DNA from 3 places in the Massilia suwonensis genome. Region 1 is predicted to be linked to each of the others. Evidence: predicted binding sites of a transcription regulator. Region 1 holds the regulator's gene; each other region holds the start of a gene.

The links. Region 1 encodes sigma-54, which starts transcription at its own class of promoters, with help from an activator protein. Its sites were predicted from a motif close to TGGCANGNAANCTGCTTT; they were not measured.
Region 2: the regulator sigma-54 is predicted to act here: its motif matches at 3,371-3,388, upstream of pepA (flocculation-associated PEP-CTERM protein PepA).
Region 3: the regulator sigma-54 is predicted to act here: its motif matches at 2,845-2,862, upstream of ACFPQ5_RS11410 (urease accessory protein UreD).

The regions. Positions count from the first base shown of each region.
Region 1 covers NZ_JBHSMR010000015.1:162,958-168,597, forward strand. The annotation lists gene hprK (HPr(Ser) kinase/phosphatase) at 1-443, shown strand, start outside; gene rapZ (RNase adapter RapZ) at 595-1,458, shown strand; gene ACFPQ5_RS24290 (enoyl-CoA hydratase/isomerase family protein) at 1,640-2,725, opposite strand; gene hpf (ribosome hibernation-promoting factor, HPF/YfiA family) at 2,842-3,198, opposite strand; gene ACFPQ5_RS24300 (RNA polymerase factor sigma-54) at 3,262-4,728, opposite strand; gene lptB (LPS export ABC transporter ATP-binding protein) at 4,754-5,515, opposite strand; gene lptA (lipopolysaccharide transport periplasmic protein LptA) at 5,515-5,640, opposite strand, start outside.
Region 2 covers NZ_JBHSMR010000014.1:689,153-694,792, reverse strand. The annotation lists gene ACFPQ5_RS23535 (MFS transporter) at 1-171, opposite strand, end outside; gene ACFPQ5_RS23530 (hypothetical protein) at 253-717, opposite strand; gene ACFPQ5_RS23525 (MFS transporter) at 865-2,256, shown strand; gene pepA (flocculation-associated PEP-CTERM protein PepA) at 2,440-3,321, opposite strand; gene ACFPQ5_RS23515 (hypothetical protein) at 3,581-3,952, shown strand; gene ACFPQ5_RS23510 (long-chain fatty acid--CoA ligase) at 4,000-5,640, opposite strand, start outside.
Region 3 covers NZ_JBHSMR010000013.1:762,616-768,255, forward strand. The annotation lists gene ACFPQ5_RS11400 (sensor histidine kinase) at 1-1,267, opposite strand, end outside; gene ftsZ (cell division protein FtsZ) at 1,555-2,682, shown strand; gene ACFPQ5_RS11410 (urease accessory protein UreD) at 2,873-3,715, shown strand; gene ACFPQ5_RS11415 (urease subunit gamma) at 3,736-4,038, shown strand; gene ACFPQ5_RS11420 (urease subunit beta) at 4,049-4,369, shown strand; gene ureC (urease subunit alpha) at 4,371-5,640, shown strand, end outside.

The DNA of each region.
Region 1 (5,640 bases):
AACTGGGCCTGGAGCTGATCTCGCGCTCGCACGGGCTGGTGGCCGACGACGCCGTCGAATTCTCGCGCATCGCCCCGAACATGATCGAAGGCCGCTGCCCGCCGCTGCTGCAGAACCTGCTCGAAGTGCGCGGCCTGGGCCTGCTGGACATCAAGGCGATTTTTGGCGAGACCGCCGTGCGCCGCAAGATGCGCCTGAAACTGATCGTCCACCTCGTCAAACGCGGCGTGCTGGACGAGGAAGTCGAGCGCCTTCCTTTCCACTTTCCGACCGAAGAGGTGCTGGGACTGCCGATCCGTAAGGTCGTGATTCCCGTTGCCGCCGGCCGCAACATCGCGGTGCTGCTCGAGGCCGCGGTGCGCAACACGATCCTGCAGCTGCGCGGGATCGATACGCTGCAGGAATTCATGGAGCGGCAGAGACAAGCGATGAGCGGAGATTGAAACACGACTCATCGTTCCGCGTGGGCAGAGACTGCCCACCTTACACCGCGCATTCTCCACTAACTGGCGTGATCGGAACGCATGCACGCCTAACCGGTCAAAAATGGGACGATCGGCGACAAAGCGCTAACGGTTGCGGTATCATCGGGCCATGCACATTGTTCTCATCACCGGTATCTCCGGTTCGGGCAAATCGGTTGCCCTGAACGTTCTCGAAGACGCAGGTTACTACTGCGTCGACAACCTGCCGCCGGCCTTACTGCCGCATCTGGTGAAGGCCGTCTCAAACGAAGGCACGGGCAAGCTCGGCGTCGCGGTCGACGCGCGCAGCTCTGAATCCCTGACCGAACTGCCGCTGACGGTGCGCACGCTGAAGGAAGAAGGCCACCAGGTCAAGGTGCTGTTCCTGACGTCCAGCACCCATTCCCTGGTTGCCCGTTTCTCCGAAACGCGGCGCAGCCACCCGCTCTCGCACACCCTGCGTCCCGGCGAAAACCCGGCCTCGCGCCGCACCCTGATCGAATGCATCGCCGAAGAGCGCGAGCGCCTCGGCGCCATCGAGCAGCTGGGCCACGTGATCGACACGTCCGAGGCCTCGGCAAATAAGCTGCGCGCCTGGATCAAGGAGCTGGCTGAAGTCCAGCACGCGCCGCTGACCCTGTTCTTCGAATCCTTCGCCTTCAAGGTGGGCGTCCCGCTCGACGCCGACTTCGTGTTCGACGTGCGCGCGATTCCGAATCCGTATTACGACCTGTCCCTGCGCCCGCTGACCGGCAAGGACGCTCCCGTGATCGCCTTCCTTGACGCCCAGCCGAGCGCGACCGAGATGCTGAACGACATCTGCAAGTTCGTGGAGAAATGGCTGCCGTCGTTCAAGACCGATAACCGCAGCTACCTGACGGTGGCGGTGGGTTGCACGGGCGGGCAGCATCGCTCGGTGTACATGGCCGAGCGGCTGGCGGCCTACTTCGGCGATACGGAACGCGTGGTTCTGCGGCATCGCGAGCAGTCTTAAAAACCCGCGGCCTTAACGCTTTTGTAGGGTGGGCACACCGTGCCCACGCGGTCGTACCTGTGCGCACCGCTCGGCGTCGGTCACCACCAACACTGATCAAATGGGGCGTCCGCGTGGGCACGGAGTGCCCACCCTACGGTTCTCTTGACGCGGATTCCGCGTCAAGTGCGCGTCCATATCGTTAGTCCAAATGCCGCAACGGGTGCGCGTGATCCGGCCACACCGGCGCGAAGAAGGCATCCACCATCTCGGGCGTCACCGCCTCCAGCGACGGCGGATTCCACTGCGGAGCATTGTCCTTGTCGATTACCAGCGCGCGCACGCCTTCCAGCACTTCGCCGTGGTCGAAATTGCGGCGCACCAGCGAGCGTTCCATGCGCAGGCAGTCGGCCACGTCGAGCGACGCGCCACGCTGCAGCATCTCCCAGGTCACGCACATCATCAGCGGCGAACGCTGGCGCATCGCCCCCACGGCCTTCTGCAGGAAGGGATTCTCGTCCTTTTCCAACGAGGCCATGATGGCGGCCACCGAGCCGGCACCGAAGTGGGTGTCGATCGCGGCGCGCTGCGTTTCCAATACGCTCTGGCCCGCGTCAAGGGCAAATGGCGCGGCGAAGGCCCGGATGGCGTCGGCCAGCTGCGCACCCGGCGTCGCGTCGATCAACGCATTCAATTCCCCCAGCTGCGCGCTCGGAATAAACACGTCGGCCAGGCCGACATACAGCGCATCCGCCGCACCGATCGTCAGCCCGGTCAGGCCCAGGTAATTGCCCAGCTGACCAGGCGCGTGCGACAGGAAATGGCTGCCGCCGACGTCCGGGAACAGGCCGATGTTCACTTCCGGCATCGCCATCTTCGTGCGCTCGGTCACGATGCGCAGGCCGGTCTCAGGGCCGCCCTGGGCGATGCCCATGCCGCCGCCCATCACGACGCCGTCCATAATCGCGATATACGGTTTCGGATAGAAATGGATCAGGTGATTCAGCGCGTATTCCTCGGTGAAGAAATCTTCCAGCAGCGCGCTGCCGCCCGTCGGCGTGGCATGGCCGGCTTCGTGGAAGAAGCGGATGTCGCCGCCTGCGCACAGGGCTTTTTCGCTGCTGCTGCCGAGCACGACCGCGGACACGGTCGCGTCGTCGCGCCAGGCCAGCAGGATGTCGGCGAGGCGGCGCACCATCGCCAGGGAGAGGGAATTCAGGGCCTTCGGGCGGTCGAGCGTGATGACGCCGGTGCCGTTGGCAACGCGGGTGAGGACGTGGTCGGTCATGGTCAGCGCAATAGATGAAAAGACATGCATTTTACCCAAGCCCGCCTACGCCGCGCACAAAATGAAAAGGGCGCCCTTCCGGCGCCCTCGTTCAGACGGTGCTTGCTTGCCGAGAATTACATCGCGGCAGCGGCCTCTCCGCCTTCAGGCAGGCGCTTGAGCGCCTCACGACTATGGTCCTTCAACATCGTCTTGTATTTCATTACCTGGCGGTCGAGCCGGTCCATCAGGAGGTCGATCGCTGCGTACAGGTCTTGCGCCACACTTTCCACATGCACCGTCTTGCCGGAGACGCGCAGGTTGATCTCGGCCTTTTGTCGTTTGTCTTTTTCAGTCAGGTTGTCGATCGCGAGGATGACATGGGAATCGATCACTTGATCGAAATGGCGGGTGATGCGTTCCAGCTTGTTCTGTACGTATTCACGAATGGCGGGGGTGACGTCGAGGTGGTGACCGCTGATAGTGAGATTCATACACACTCCTTTGAAAAGTGAGCGGCGCCCGCGCCGCGCAAGGAGTGCGCATGGGGGCCGCTGTTACAAGGATTTGCGGAGACTGACGGGAGGAATCTTGAGTGCCTCGCGGTATTTTGCAACCGTGCGGCGCGCAATGACCATGCCTTGTTCACCGAGCATTTCCGCGATCTTGCTGTCGGATAATGGGTTCTTTGGGTCCTCTGCTCCTGTCAGTTGCGCAATGAGCGCCCGTATCGCCGTGGACGATGCTTCGCCCCCCGCTTCGGTGGCGACATGGCTTCCGAAGAAATACTTCAGCTCAAACATGCCGTGCGGGGTCAGCATGAATTTCTGAGTTGTTACCCGAGAAATAGTGCTCTCGTGTAGACCTAGTGTATCAGCTATCTCGCGAAGCACAAGGGGACGCATGGCAACCGCGCCATGGCTGAAAAAGTTCTTCTGGCGCTCCACAATTGCCTGCGAAACACGCAGGATCGTGTCGAAGCGCTGGCGCATATTTTTAATCAACCACTTCGCTTCCTGCAGCTGCGCGCTCATCTGGCCTTCGCCTTTTCCCTGCTTGAGCAGGTTGGCGTAGACGTTGTTCACACGCAGGCGCGGCATCACCTCGTTGTTCAGCGAGACGCTCCAGCCGTTCTTCGATTTGCGGACAATAACGTCCGGAACGACATAGTCCGAGACGCTCGATGCGAAGGCCGCGCCGGGATGCGGATTGCACTGGCGGATCACGGCCTGCGCTTCGCGCAGGTCTTCGTCGTCGCAGTCGAGCGCCTTTTTCAGCTTGGTGAATTCGCGCTGCGCGAACCAGTTCAGGTAACCCTCGACGATCTTCAAAGCCATGCGCCGCGTCACCAGCGGCACGCCGGGCATGGCGCGGATCTGCAGCGCCAGGCACTCGGCCGCGCTGCGCGCACCGACGCCGACCGGATCGAGGCTTTGCACCAGCGCCAGCGCGCAGCGCAGTTCGTCCATCTCGACTTCGAGTTCGCTCGGCAGGCGCGCGTGAATTTCGTCGAGCTGCTCTTCGAGGTAGCCGTTGTCGTCGATGGCATCGATCACCAGTTCGGCCAGCGCGCGGTCGCGCGCCGAGACGGCGGTGACGCGGATCTGTTCGCACAGGTGCTCGCGCAGGGTCACGCCCATCGCGCCCAGCTGCGGACGGCCGTCGTCGTCGCCTTCGGCATTGCCGCTGCGAGAAAGGTCGCCCCACTCGCCCTCGGCTTCGCCGCGTTCGACGTCGCCGCCCTCGCCGCCTTCCGGCGCATCGGGGGCAGGAGCACCTTCTTCGCCGTTCGGCGCAGGCGCTTCGCTCGGTGCCGGCGCGGCATTGATGGCGCCGTCGGCCAGCAGGCGAACCGAGTGGTCGAGCGGATCGTCGAGCCGTTCGAGCAGCGGGTTATCCGACAGGATCTGCTCGATCTCCTGGTGCAGTTCGAGCGTGGAGAGCTGCAGCAGGCGGATCGACTGCTGAAGCTGCGGCGTGAGCGCCAGGTGCTGCGAAGTCCGGAGTTGCAGGGATTGTTTCATGGTCCGCTTAGGTTCTGATCCGTTACTACATGCGGAAGTGTTCGCCCAGGTAGACGCGCCGTACCGACTCGTCCGCGATGATGTCGTCGGGACGGCCCGACGCCAGCACGGCGCCCTGGTTGATGATGTAGGCGCGGTCGCAGATGCCGAGCGTCTCGCGCACATTGTGGTCGGTGATCAGCACGCCGATGCCGCGCTCCTTCAGGAAGCGCACGATGCGCTGGATCTCGATCACGGCGATCGGGTCGACGCCGGCAAACGGTTCGTCCAGCAGCACGAAGCGCGGATTGGTCGCCAGTGCGCGCGCGATCTCGACGCGGCGGCGCTCGCCGCCCGACAGCGACAGCGCCGGGTTCTCGCGCAGCTTCTCGATCTGCAGTTCGGCCAGCAGCGAATCGAGGCGCTCGTCGATGGCGGCGCGGCTCAGCGACTTGCCGTTCTCGTCGTGCTGCAGTTCGAGCACGGCGCGGATGTTGTCTTCGACGGTCAGCTTGCGAAACACCGAGGCTTCCTGCGGCAGGTAGGACAAACCCAGTACCGCGCGGCGGTGGATCGGCAGGCTCGAGATATCGGTGCCGTTGATTTCGATCGAGCCGGCGTCCGACGGCACCAGGCCGACGATCATGTAGAACGAGGTGGTCTTGCCGGCGCCGTTCGGGCCGAGCAGGCCGACCACTTCGCCACAGCCGACCTCCAGGGACACGTCGCGCACGACCAGGCGCTTGCCATAGCTTTTTTGCAGGCCCCGTACGACCAGGGTACTGCGGTTGTCGCGTGCATCCTTCATTATTTCTTTCCTGCCGCTGCCGGCGTTGCTGCCGGGGTTGCCGGTACGGCTGCTGCAGGCGCTGCTGCGGGGGCGCCCGTTGCAGTACGGCGCGGCGCGATGATCAGGGTGCCGCGGCCGCCGCC
Region 2 (5,640 bases), on a different contig from region 1:
CAGCATGCCGACGGCGACGATCGAGGCCAGCAGACTGCGGCTGAAGCCGAGATCCTCGCTAATGGGCAGGAAGAAGGGCCCGATCCCGAGCCGCATGCCGACGGTGAGCGTAGTGAGCAGAGTGGCGGCGGCGACGATGTTCCAGCCGAAGTACCAGGAGCGGCGTGTCATGTGGGCGTTCCATAAGCAGGCCCACTGCGGGCCGGATGCGAGGATTGTAGTCGATCCGGCCCTGCCCCCGGGAGCGGCTCTTCAGCGCCGGGTGGCCAGCGCCACGACCGCGGCGCCCGCCGCCATGACCAGCGCGTCCTCGATCAGGCCGCTCTTGGTCTGGCCCATGCTCGCCATGGCTTTCTTGCGGCCGGCCAGCGTCAGGTAAGCCAGCGGCACGGCAGTCGCCACCGCGACCGCGGCGCCCGCCTTTTCCTCGCCACGCGGCGCCAGCGCGGCGCCGGCGATCCCGGCGCTCAGCACACGCGCCAGCAGGCCGAGGAAGACGGTGCGGTCGGGCGCCGACTTCATCTTGTCGCCGGCCAGCTCGCCCGCGCCCATGGCCAGGGCGCCGTACTTGAACAGCGGACGGTCGAGCAGGAAGAGTTCGCCCGGCGTGTCGCGTTTGGCGAGGCGTGCGGCGGCGATGGTGGCCATCGGCGTCATCGAGCGCGCGCTGGCGACGGCGCCGATCAGGGCGGAAGGAAGCAGGCTGGGTGTGTTCATCGTGTTCTCTCGTCTGGATGGGTTGATCCAATTGTAGAGAGCGGTGTGCGGCCGTGTCGCCACGCACGCCGCCCCGGCGAGCATGAAAGGCGCTTTCCGCAGATAATTCATAAACAAACTATTCAATACTGATGAGGTGAGCGAACCATGATGAAACCGGAACCGGCCGTGCACGCCGCCGGCCAGGACCTGGAGACCGCGGCGCTGCGCTGGGCGACCTTGGCCATCCTGCTCGGCACTTTCGTCGGCAACCTCGGCGTGTCGATCGCGAACGTCGCCCTGCCGAGCATCGCGCAGGACCTGCATGCGCAGGCCGCGCAGGCGATCTGGGTGGTGAATGCCTACCAGCTGGCGATGGTGGTCGCCGTGCTGCCGCTGGCTTCCGTGGGCGAGAAGTTCGGCTACAAGCGCGTCTTCATGGCGGGCCTCTTCGTCTTCACGCTGGCCTCGCTGCTGTGCGCGGTCGCGCCCAACCTGGAGGCGCTGGTGGCGGCGCGCGTGCTGCAGGGCCTGGGCGGCGCCTGCGTCTCGACCATCGTGCCGGCCCTGCTGCGTGCCGTGTTCCCGCCCAGGCTGGTCGGCGCCGGGATCGGCTACCTGGCGCTGACGGTAGCGGTCTCCGCCGCGATCGGCCCGAGCGTCGCGGCCGCCGTCCTCTCGCATGCCAGCTGGCGCTGGTTGTTCGGCCTGAACCTGCCGCTGGCCCTGATCGCGATCGTGCTCGCGGCCCGCATTCTGCCGCGCAGCAGGCCGCTGGCGCGCAGCTTCGACCTCGGCGGCGCCGTGCTGAACGCCGTCACGCTGACCCTGTTCGTCATCGGCGCCAGCGAGCTGGGCGACGCCGCGCAGCGCGGCCTGGCAGCCCTGCTGCTGGTGCTGGGCTGCCTCAGCGCGCTGCTGCTGGTGCGCCACCAGCGCGGCCGCGCGGCGCCGCTGCTGCCGCTCGACCTGCTGCGCATCCCCGTGCTGCGCCTGTCGACCGGCACCTCGATCGCCTCCTACACGGCGCAGACCGTCGCCCTGCTGGCCCTGCCCTTCCTGCTAATCACGGAAATGGGCAAGAGCGCCGCCGCGACCGGTCTCCTGATGACGCCCTGGCCGCTGGTGATCGTGGTCGTCGCCCCGCTGTCGGGCAAGCTGGCCGACCGTTTCGACTCCGAGCGCATCGGTGCGCTTGGTCTGGCCCTGTTCACGCTCGGCCTGGCGACGCTGGCCCTGCTGCCGGCGGCGCCGTCGGATATGGACATCGTCTGGCGCGTGACCCTGTGCGGGATCGGCTTCGGCCTGTTCCAGACGCCCAACAACCGGCTCCTGCTGACCTCCGCGCCGCCCGAGCGCAGCGGCGCGGCCGGCGGCCTGATGACGATGGCGCGCATGGTCGGCATGACCGGCGGCGCCGCGCTGGCGACCGTCATGCTCGACCTGTACGGCACGCGCGGTGCCGGCACGGCGCTGGGCATCGCCGCAGGCGTGGCCGGGCTGGGATTGCTGGTGGCGGTGCTGCGCATGCGGCAAGGACCAAGCGCGGCCCCGGCCTGATGTCGCATCGGTTTGCGCCGGCGAAAAAAAACGGCGCCGACCGATGGTCCACGCCGTTTCGCCATGCTGCGAATGCCCGCCACTGCCTCTTATGTGCGCCAGTGCTTGCCCAGCAACTCGCGTTTGCTGCCTCTCGGGCAGGAACAGCCGTTCGGCCGCCCTGCCCCGTCCATCGCGTAAGGATCAGGACTGTTTGCCGCGCTTGCGGCAGGCGACGCCGGCGCCCAGCAGGGCGATGCCGAACAGCGCCAGCGAACCCGGCTCGGGCACTTCGCCCGGTGGGACCTCGTCTTCTTCACCCAGCTTCAATTGCCCGTTATTGCTAACGAAGAAATTGCGCGGGGTATTCGCGTAGGCCTGGCCATTGCAGCCATTGCCGGTGAAGCCGGCGAAATCGCAGGCCACTTCGTCGACCAGCAGATCCTCCGGATCGCCGACGGTATTGGCATTGGTGAAGGCGAAGGCAAGAATCGATTCGGTCGACAGGTCGGTGCCGTTTTCGCGGAAGAAGTAGCCCGCATCCAGGCTGCCGTTGCTTGCCTGCGCCAGCACCGTGATCTGGCCATTGTTGGTCGGCGAACCGCTCGCGTCGACCTGGCCGCCGCCGCCCGCCAGGACGCTGAACTCGGCGATCTGGTTGCCGAGGTCCGCGCCGTAGGTGCCGGCTGCGGTCGCGTACTGGCCGTTGGTCGGGTTCTGGTACATGCGGATCGTGCCGCCGCCGAAAGTGAAGGTGCCGCCCAGATTACCGGTGCCGGTCGCTTCGAAGGTGGCCGTAATGTTCCCGCCCGGGAAGTTAATCGGGAACAGGCGGCCATTGCTATCGGCCTGCGCGATGTTGAACACGCCGTGCTCGGTGAACGAGAAGCTGGTGGCGCCGGTCGGGTTGATCTGGATGAACGAGTTGCCGTTGATGTCGAGGTATTCGTTGACTTCCTGGCCGGAGGCGAAGCCGCCGCCGGTCGGGTTGAAGACCCAGTTGTTCAGGACAGTGGCAGCGTTTGCGCCCCCTGCCATGCTCATCGCGACAGCGGCCGCGGCGGTCAGTTTTTTGAGGAGTTTCATAAATCGGCGATCCTTGCGTTGATTGGTTGTTCGGTGCTGCTTACGTTAAGTAGCAAGCATCGTTCCAGAAAACGCAATGTGTTCAAAATCAACCGGTTACAATCGCCCGTGACACAATCCATCGATCGAGTGTAAAGAATCTCGACTCAGCATTTAACAGAAATAGCAACTATCCGGCTTGACCTAACCCGGCGACAACATGGTTCTATCGGGGAACATTCCGCTAGAATCGCGGCATTCCCATATCAGAATGCAACTCATGAAGATCAGCCTTGCCCTGTCGATGCTCTTCAGCGCTTGTGCACTCGGCACGGCGGCGCATGCAGTTGAAACCTGGACGCTGCCCGGGACCAAAGCAGTTTGTCTGGCAAAAGGCGGGGTATGGGAAAAACGGGGAATGCCGGGCGATCCCCAGGACCGGGAAGTCTGTGTGCTGAACGCGCCCGACGCCGGCAAGCAGTGCAGCTCGTCGGCGCGATGCCTGTCCGGCTGGTGCAGGCCGAATGCGAAGGAAGGGTGGAAACCCGCGGGCGAAAAGGCGCCGGGCGTGTGCGAGGCGGTCCGGCAGGTCAATGGTTGCGTGCAGGGACTCGACAAGGGGGTGATCGTCGATATTCCCTGCGTGATGTAGTCGGGACTAGCCGGCCGGGCCTCTCGAGGTCCCAGCCCCGGTATCCATCATTCGCCGCGCGCGTCCTGCAAGGCCCGCCACTGCACCTTGCCTGTCCCCGACTTCGGCAGCGCTTCCCGAAACTCGACGATGCGCGGACTTTTATAGGCCGCCATGTTCGCATGCGACCACTCGACGATGTCCTGCTCCGTCACCTGGCCGTGGAAGCCGTCCTTCAGCACCACCACCGCCTTGACCGTCTCGCCGCGCCGCGCATCCACGCCCGATACCACGCAGACTTCGCGGATCGCCGGATGGCGGTACATCAGCGCCTCCACTTCCGCCGGCCACACCTTGTAGCCCGAGGCGTTGATCATGCGTTTGAGGCGGTCGGTCATGAAGAAGTAGCCGTCCTCGTCGACCTTGCCGATGTCGCCGGTGCGGAGAAAACGCTTGCCGTCGATCTCGATGAAAGCGTCGCGGGTCGCGTCCTCGTTGTTCCAGTAGCCCAGCATCACCTGCGGGCCGTGCACGACGATCTCGCCGACTTCGTCCACGCCAAGCGTCGCAAAGGTGTCGGCATCGATCACGCGTGCGTCGACGTCCTGGATCGGGATGCCGAGGCACTGCTTCTTCGGGCGTTCGGGCGGGTTGACGTGGGTCGGCGCGATGGTCTCGGACATGCCGTAGCCCTCGATGTAGTCGATGCCGAGCAGTTCCTGCATCTTGCGCGCGATGGCTTCGGGCATGGCGGCGCCTCCGCCGCTCAGGCGCCGGATGGAAGACAGGTCGTATTCCATCACGCGTGGGCTCGACAGCAGGTCGATCACCATCGTCGAGATCAGCTGGGTGGCGTTGACGCGGTGGCGGCGGATGCATTCGGCTGCCATGTCGCGGTCCCAGCGCGCCATCAGCACGACGGTGGCGCCGGCGAAGATGGGCCCGTTCATCCCGCCCTGCATGCCGGTCACGTGGAACAGGGGCAGGACGCTCAGCGCGATCGAATCCTGCTGCGAGCCGAACCACTGCATGCCGGCCAGCGCGTTGTACATGACGCTGCGGTGGGTGTGCATGCAGCCTTTCGGCAGGCCCGTGGTGCCCGAGGTGTAGGGCATGACGCAGAGCTCAGCCGGACCGGCCGTCAAGGGACCGGGCCTGGCATCGCGCGCCAGCATGGCGCTCCACAGGACGACGCCCTCGCCTTCGATCTGGCGGCGCGGCGCGGACACGAACTCGGGGACGGCGAGGTCGGTCGGCGTTGTCAGGTAGTCGGAATACGCGGCCACCAGCACGTGGCGAAGGCCGGCGTTCATCAACGGCGCCACCTGCGGATACAGGTCCTGCGGCACGAAGATGGTCGTGGCGCCGGTGTCGCTGACGTAGTGGCGCAGCTCCTCGGTCAGGTTCATCGGATTGACCGGCACCACCACCGCGTTCGCGCGCAGGATGGCGTAGTAGGCGATGACGAACTGGGGGCTGTTCTGCATGTAGAGCAGGACGCGGTCGCCCTGCTTCACGCCGCACTCCTGCTGGAGGTAGCCGGCGACGCGCTTGACCTCGCGCTTGAGTTCCGCGTAGGTGATGGGGGAATCGTAGAAGACCAGGGCCGGCTTGTCCGGGTAGCGGACGCTCGAGACTTCCAGGTTGTAGAACAGGTTGGTATCGGGGACGGTCAGGTGGCGCGGCAGGCCGCGCGGCCAGAACTGGGC
Region 3 (5,640 bases), on a different contig from region 1:
CCCAGGCGGCAGGCGGCAGCGGTCCCGGCGGACCGATACGGGTCTCGACCCCGTTGCGGCGCACGCTGATGCCGTCGTCCCTGAGGAAGACGATCGCGCCGTCGGGCGCGGTCATGGCGCCGCGGTAGGTTCCCGGCAGCGCCGTCGCGCGGCCCGCGACCGGATCGTAGTGCCATCCGCGCCGCTCCTGGGGCGCGACCAGCCACACGCTGCCGTCCGGGTCGGGCGCGATATGGAAGTCTCCCTTGATGCCCGGCAGCCCGACGGGACGCAGGGTATTGCGGCGAAAGCGCTCCACGCCGGTCGGCAAACCGAGCCAGATGTCGCCGTCGCGGTCCTCGAATATGACTCCCGGCGCCAGCGAACTCAGTTGGCCGAGCCGGTCGAGCCGGCTGGTCGCGGCTTCGGCCACGTCGATGCTGACGCGCGCACCCATGCCGGCCGATGCGGCGAGGCAGACGCCGGTCGGGCAACGCAGTGCCCACAGGTTGCCGCCACGGTCGAAGATGACGCTGCCGCCGGCGCCCTGCCTGAGGTAGGCAGGGCGCTCGCCGTCCACGGCCGGCGCCGCGACGAGCGCAAACTGGCCGTCCGCACCGGCCCAGAGCCGGCCGTCCGGGGAACTGGTGAACTCGACCATCTTCTTCGGCATCGCGCCGACCGAGGCCAGCGCCTCGGCGGGAACGCAGCGGCCGGCAGCCCGGTCGATGCGGAACAGGTGATCGAAGGAGGCGCCCCACAACTGCCCGCCGCGGTCGAACGCGACCGTGAACGGCGCGTCGGGACAGCCCCGGGCCGGCCCGAGCTTCGACCAGCGCCCCTGCTTCAGCTGCCACAGGCCGAAGGAAGTGCCGACCCAGAGCGTCCCGTCGCTGTCGCGCACGACGTCGTTGGTCTCCTTGACGGGACCATCCTTGCTTGCGGGCGCGAGATGCTCGAGCCGGCCGTCCGCGCGCAGCACGCTGAGGCCAGGCGCTTCGTAGCCGATGTACAGGTCGCCGTTGGCCTGGGCCGACAGTTCCCAGATACGTGCGTTCAGCAGCTGCGCGCCGTTCGTCGGCGCCATGGGATGGAAACGCACGCCGTCGAAGCGGTACAGGCCGTTATCCGTGCCCAGCCAGAGCCAGCCGTCGGGCGTCTGCGTGATGCTGCGGACGTGCAGCGGCGCGCCGTCGCTCGCGGTCCAGGCGGCACGGTTGTAGTCCGCCAGGGTCGGACCCTGTTCCCGGGCACAGGCGACGGCACTCAATACGAGTCCCAGCAGCATGCCGCACAGCCTTTGCCACCGAGTCATCGTCGCAATCCGCCCCATCTATCCATCCCGCTCGGCCATCCAGTTGACATAAGGCCGAGAGTCTATAGAAAAATTGTCTCTAGTAAAAGATTAACTGAATGGCAGCGATCCCGGCCCTGCCACCCTTTTATCGCGAACGCACGGGCTCTTACAAATCGTTTCGATTGAAATGTTTTCGCGCTATCGTGCGCGCCCTCGCAGCAAGTAGGCTATCGGGCTCGGCATTAGCCGACTGCAATTTTCTTCAAACGGAGTCTTCCTTGTCCGAGTCTAAACTTCCCCATCCCACCACGGTCATCAAGATCATCGGCGTCGGCGGTGCCGGCGGCAATGCCGTCAACCACATGGCAGCCTCCGGACTGTCCACGTTCGAATTCATCTGCGCGAACACGGACGCGCAAGCCCTCTCCAACACCCGCACCGAAAAACGCATCCAGCTCGGAGAAAGCGGCCTGGGCGCCGGCAGCGACCCGGCGGTCGGCCGCGACAGCGCCACCCGCGAACGCAGCCTCATTGCCGACGCGCTCAAGGGCGCCGACATGGTCTTCATCACCGCCGGCATGGGCGGCGGCACCGGCACCGGCGCCGCTCCCGTGATCGCGGAAGTCGCGCGCGAGCTGGGCATCCTGATCGTCGGCGTGGTCTCCAAGCCCTTCGAATTCGAAGGCCCGCGCCGCATGCGCGTGGCCGAGGAAGGCATCGCGACGCTGGCGCGCTGCGTCGACTCGCTCATCATCGTCCTGAACAGCCGCCTCGAGGAAGTGCTGGGCGAGGACGTCACGCAAAAGCAGGCCTTCGCCGCCGCCGACGAGGTCCTGAGCAAAGCGGTGACCGGCATCGCCGACATCATCGCCGTGCCGGGGATGGTCAACGTCGATTTCGAGGACGTGCGCACGGTGATGCGCCAGACCGGGATGGCGATGATGGGCACCGCCCAGCACGCCGGCGAGGACCGCGCCGTCAGGGCGGCCGAAGAGGCCATCGCCTGTCCGCTGCTCGACGGCGCCAACCTGCGCGCCGCGCGCGGGGTGCTGGTCAACATCGCCGCATCCGAGGACACGCTCAAACTGCGCGAAACCAAGCAGGTGATGAACACGATCTGCGAGCAGACCAACGAGGACGCCGTCATCAAGTTCGGCGCCGTCTACGACGAGACGCTGGGCGACGCCATGCGCGTGACGGTGGTGGCGACTGGCCTGAACCGGCCTAGCGACTTCACGCTCGGCACGCGGCGCTCGTCGATTTCGGGCGCGCGCGGCCAGCCGCAGTCGGTCCTGCGCCAGACCCCGATGCACGCGCCGGTGCGGCAGGGTTCAAACCAGCACGAGTCGCGCTCCGCGCCCATGTCGCGCCAGTCCGCGACGCCGCCCGGCGAGGAGTCGCAGTAAAGCCGAGGGCGGGCATGCATGAAAGCGGTGCGCTGCCGCCAGGACGGCGCACCAAAACAGCCCGCTTTCTCCTCTTCCCGCCCGATCCGCCCGGACCGGGTGCACCGGGCCGCGTCGGCGCCGCGGCGCTGCACTACGACGAAACGCCCATCCTCCCGTCAGTGGCACGGAAAGTGCTAAGCATGAACACATGCGCGACGAACCGACCCACCACATCGACTCCCCTGCCGGCTGGCTGGCCAGGCTGGAACTGGAGCTGGCCTTCCAGGGCGGCGCCAGCGTGGTGGTGCGCAAGCGCCACCAGGGTCCGCTGCGGGTGCAAAAGCCGCTCTATCCGGAAGGCGCCCAGACCGCGCATGCGATCCTGGTGCACCCGCCGGGCGGCATCCGCGCCGGCGACCGGCTCGAGATCGAGACCCGGGTCGGGCCGGCGGCGCATGCCTTCCTGACTTCCCCGGGCGCGGCCAAATGGTACCGGGGCGATGACGGCCCGGCGCAGCAGTCGGTATGGCTGTCGGCCGGCAGTGGCGCCGCGCTCGAATGGATGCCGCAGGAGACGATCTACTTCGACGGCGCGCGCGCGGTGCAGCGCCATACCGTGCACCTGGGCGCCGGCGCCCGCTACATCGGCTGCGAGGTGATGTGCTTCGGCCGCCAGGCCAGCGGCGAGCGCTTCGAACGCGGCCAGCTGCGACTGCATTCCGAGATCTGGCGCGGCAGCGAGCTGCTGTGGTACGAGCAGGCGCGCATCGACGCCGGTTCGGAAGCGCTCGCCGGTCCCTTCGGGCTCGATGGCGCGACGGTCTGCGCCACGCTCACCGCGGCCGGACCCGCGCTGCCGGCCGCATTGCAGGCGCAGATCCGCGCACTCGACCCGCTGCTCGCCGCCAGCCAGCTCAAATCCGTTTTCATCGCGCGCCTGCTGTGCAGCGACAGCGAGCGTGCGCGCCGCGTGATGACGCGCGCCTGGCAGCTGCTGCGGCCGCACCTGCTCGGCCGCCCCGCGCATCATCCCCGCATCTGGGCCACCTGACTTACCTGCATCGTGCCGCCATGGACCTGACACCGAGAGAAAAAGACAAGCTGCTGATCTTCACCGCCGCCCTGCTGGCCGAGCGGCGCCGGGCGCGCGGGCTGAAGCTCAATTACCCGGAGTCGGTGGCGCTGATCTCGGCCGCCATCATGGAGGGCGCGCGCGATGGCCGCAGCGTTGCGGAGCTGATGTACGAAGGCACGCAGATCCTCGCGCGCGGCGACGTGATGGAGGGCGTGCCGGAGATGATTCCCGACATCCAGGTCGAAGCCACTTTTCCGGACGGGACCAAGCTGGTCACCGTCCACCACCCGATCATGTAAGGAGCACGCCATGATCCCCGGTGAATACCTGCTGCGCGCCGAGGACATCGTCCTCAATGCCGGCCGCCCCACCCTCACGCTACGCGTGGCCAACAGCGGCGACCGCCCGGTGCAGGTCGGCTCGCATTTTCATTTCGCCGAAGTCAACGCGGCGCTGCAGTTCGACCGGGCGGCCGCCCACGGCATGCGCCTGAACATCGCCGCCGGCACCGCCGTGCGCTTCGAGCCGGGCCAGCACCGCACGGTCGAACTGGTGGCGCTCGGCGGCGCGCGCGCAGTCTACGGCTTCAATGGCCAGGTAATGGGCGCGCTGCCGCCCCTGGAGAACTGAGATGGCGAGCATCACGCGGCAAGCCTATGCCGAGATGTACGGCCCCACCGTGGGCGACCGCATCCGCCTGGCCGATACCGGGCTGTTCATCGAAATCGAGCACGACTACGCCGCCGCCCACTACGGCGAGGAAGTCAAGTTCGGCGGCGGCAAGGTGATCCGCGACGGCATGGGCCAGTCGCAAGGGCTGCATGCGCAGGTCATGGACACCGTCATCACGAATGCCGTGATCGTCGATCACTGGGGCATCGTCAAGGCCGATATCGGGCTCAAGGACGGGCGAATCGCGGCCATCGGCAAGGCCGGCAATCCCGACATTCAGCCCGGCGTGACGATGAGCATCGGCGCGGCCACCGAGATCATCGCGGGCGAAGGCAATATCGTCACGGCGGGCGGCGTCGACACCCACATCCATTTCATCTGTCCGCAGCAGATCGAGGAAGCGCTGACCAGCGGCGTGACGACCATGATCGGCGGCGGCACCGGGCCGGCGGTGGGCACGGCGGCCACCACCTGCACGCCCGGCCCCTGGCATATCCATTCCATGCTGATGGCGGCCGACGCCTTTCCGATGAACCTGGGCTTCCTGGGCAAGGGCAACGTCAGCCTGCCGGGGCCGATCGAGGAACAGATCCGGGCCGGGGTGGTCGGCCTGAAGCTGCACGAGGACTGGGGCAGCACGCCCCAGGCCATCGACAACTGCCTGGCCGTTGCCGAGCGCTTCGACGTGCAGGTGGCGCTGCATTCGGACACGCTCAACGAGGCAGGGTACCTGGGGAGCACGCTGGGCGCGTTCAAGGGCCGCACCATCCATACCTTCCATACCGAAGGCGCGGGCGGCGGCCACGCACCGGACATCATCGCGGCCGTCGGCGAAACCAACGTGCTGCCCTCCTCGACCAACCCGACCCGCCCTTACACGGTGAACACGCTCGACGAGCACCTGGACATGCTGATGGTCTGCCACCACCTCGACGCGTCCATCGCGGAGGACGTGGCCTTCGCCGAGTCGCGCATCCGGCGCGAGACCATCGCCGCCGAAGACATCCTCCACGACCTGGGCGCGATCTCGATGATGTCCTCCGACTCGCAGGCGATGGGCCGCGTGGGCGAAGTGATCATGCGTACCTGGCAGACCGCGCACAAGATGAAAGTCCAGCGCGGCCACCTGGCGGAGCCGGGCGCACAGGAAGCCACCCATGACAACTTCCGGGTCAAGCGCTACATCGCCAAGTACACGATCAACCCCGCGATCACCCACGGCATCGCCC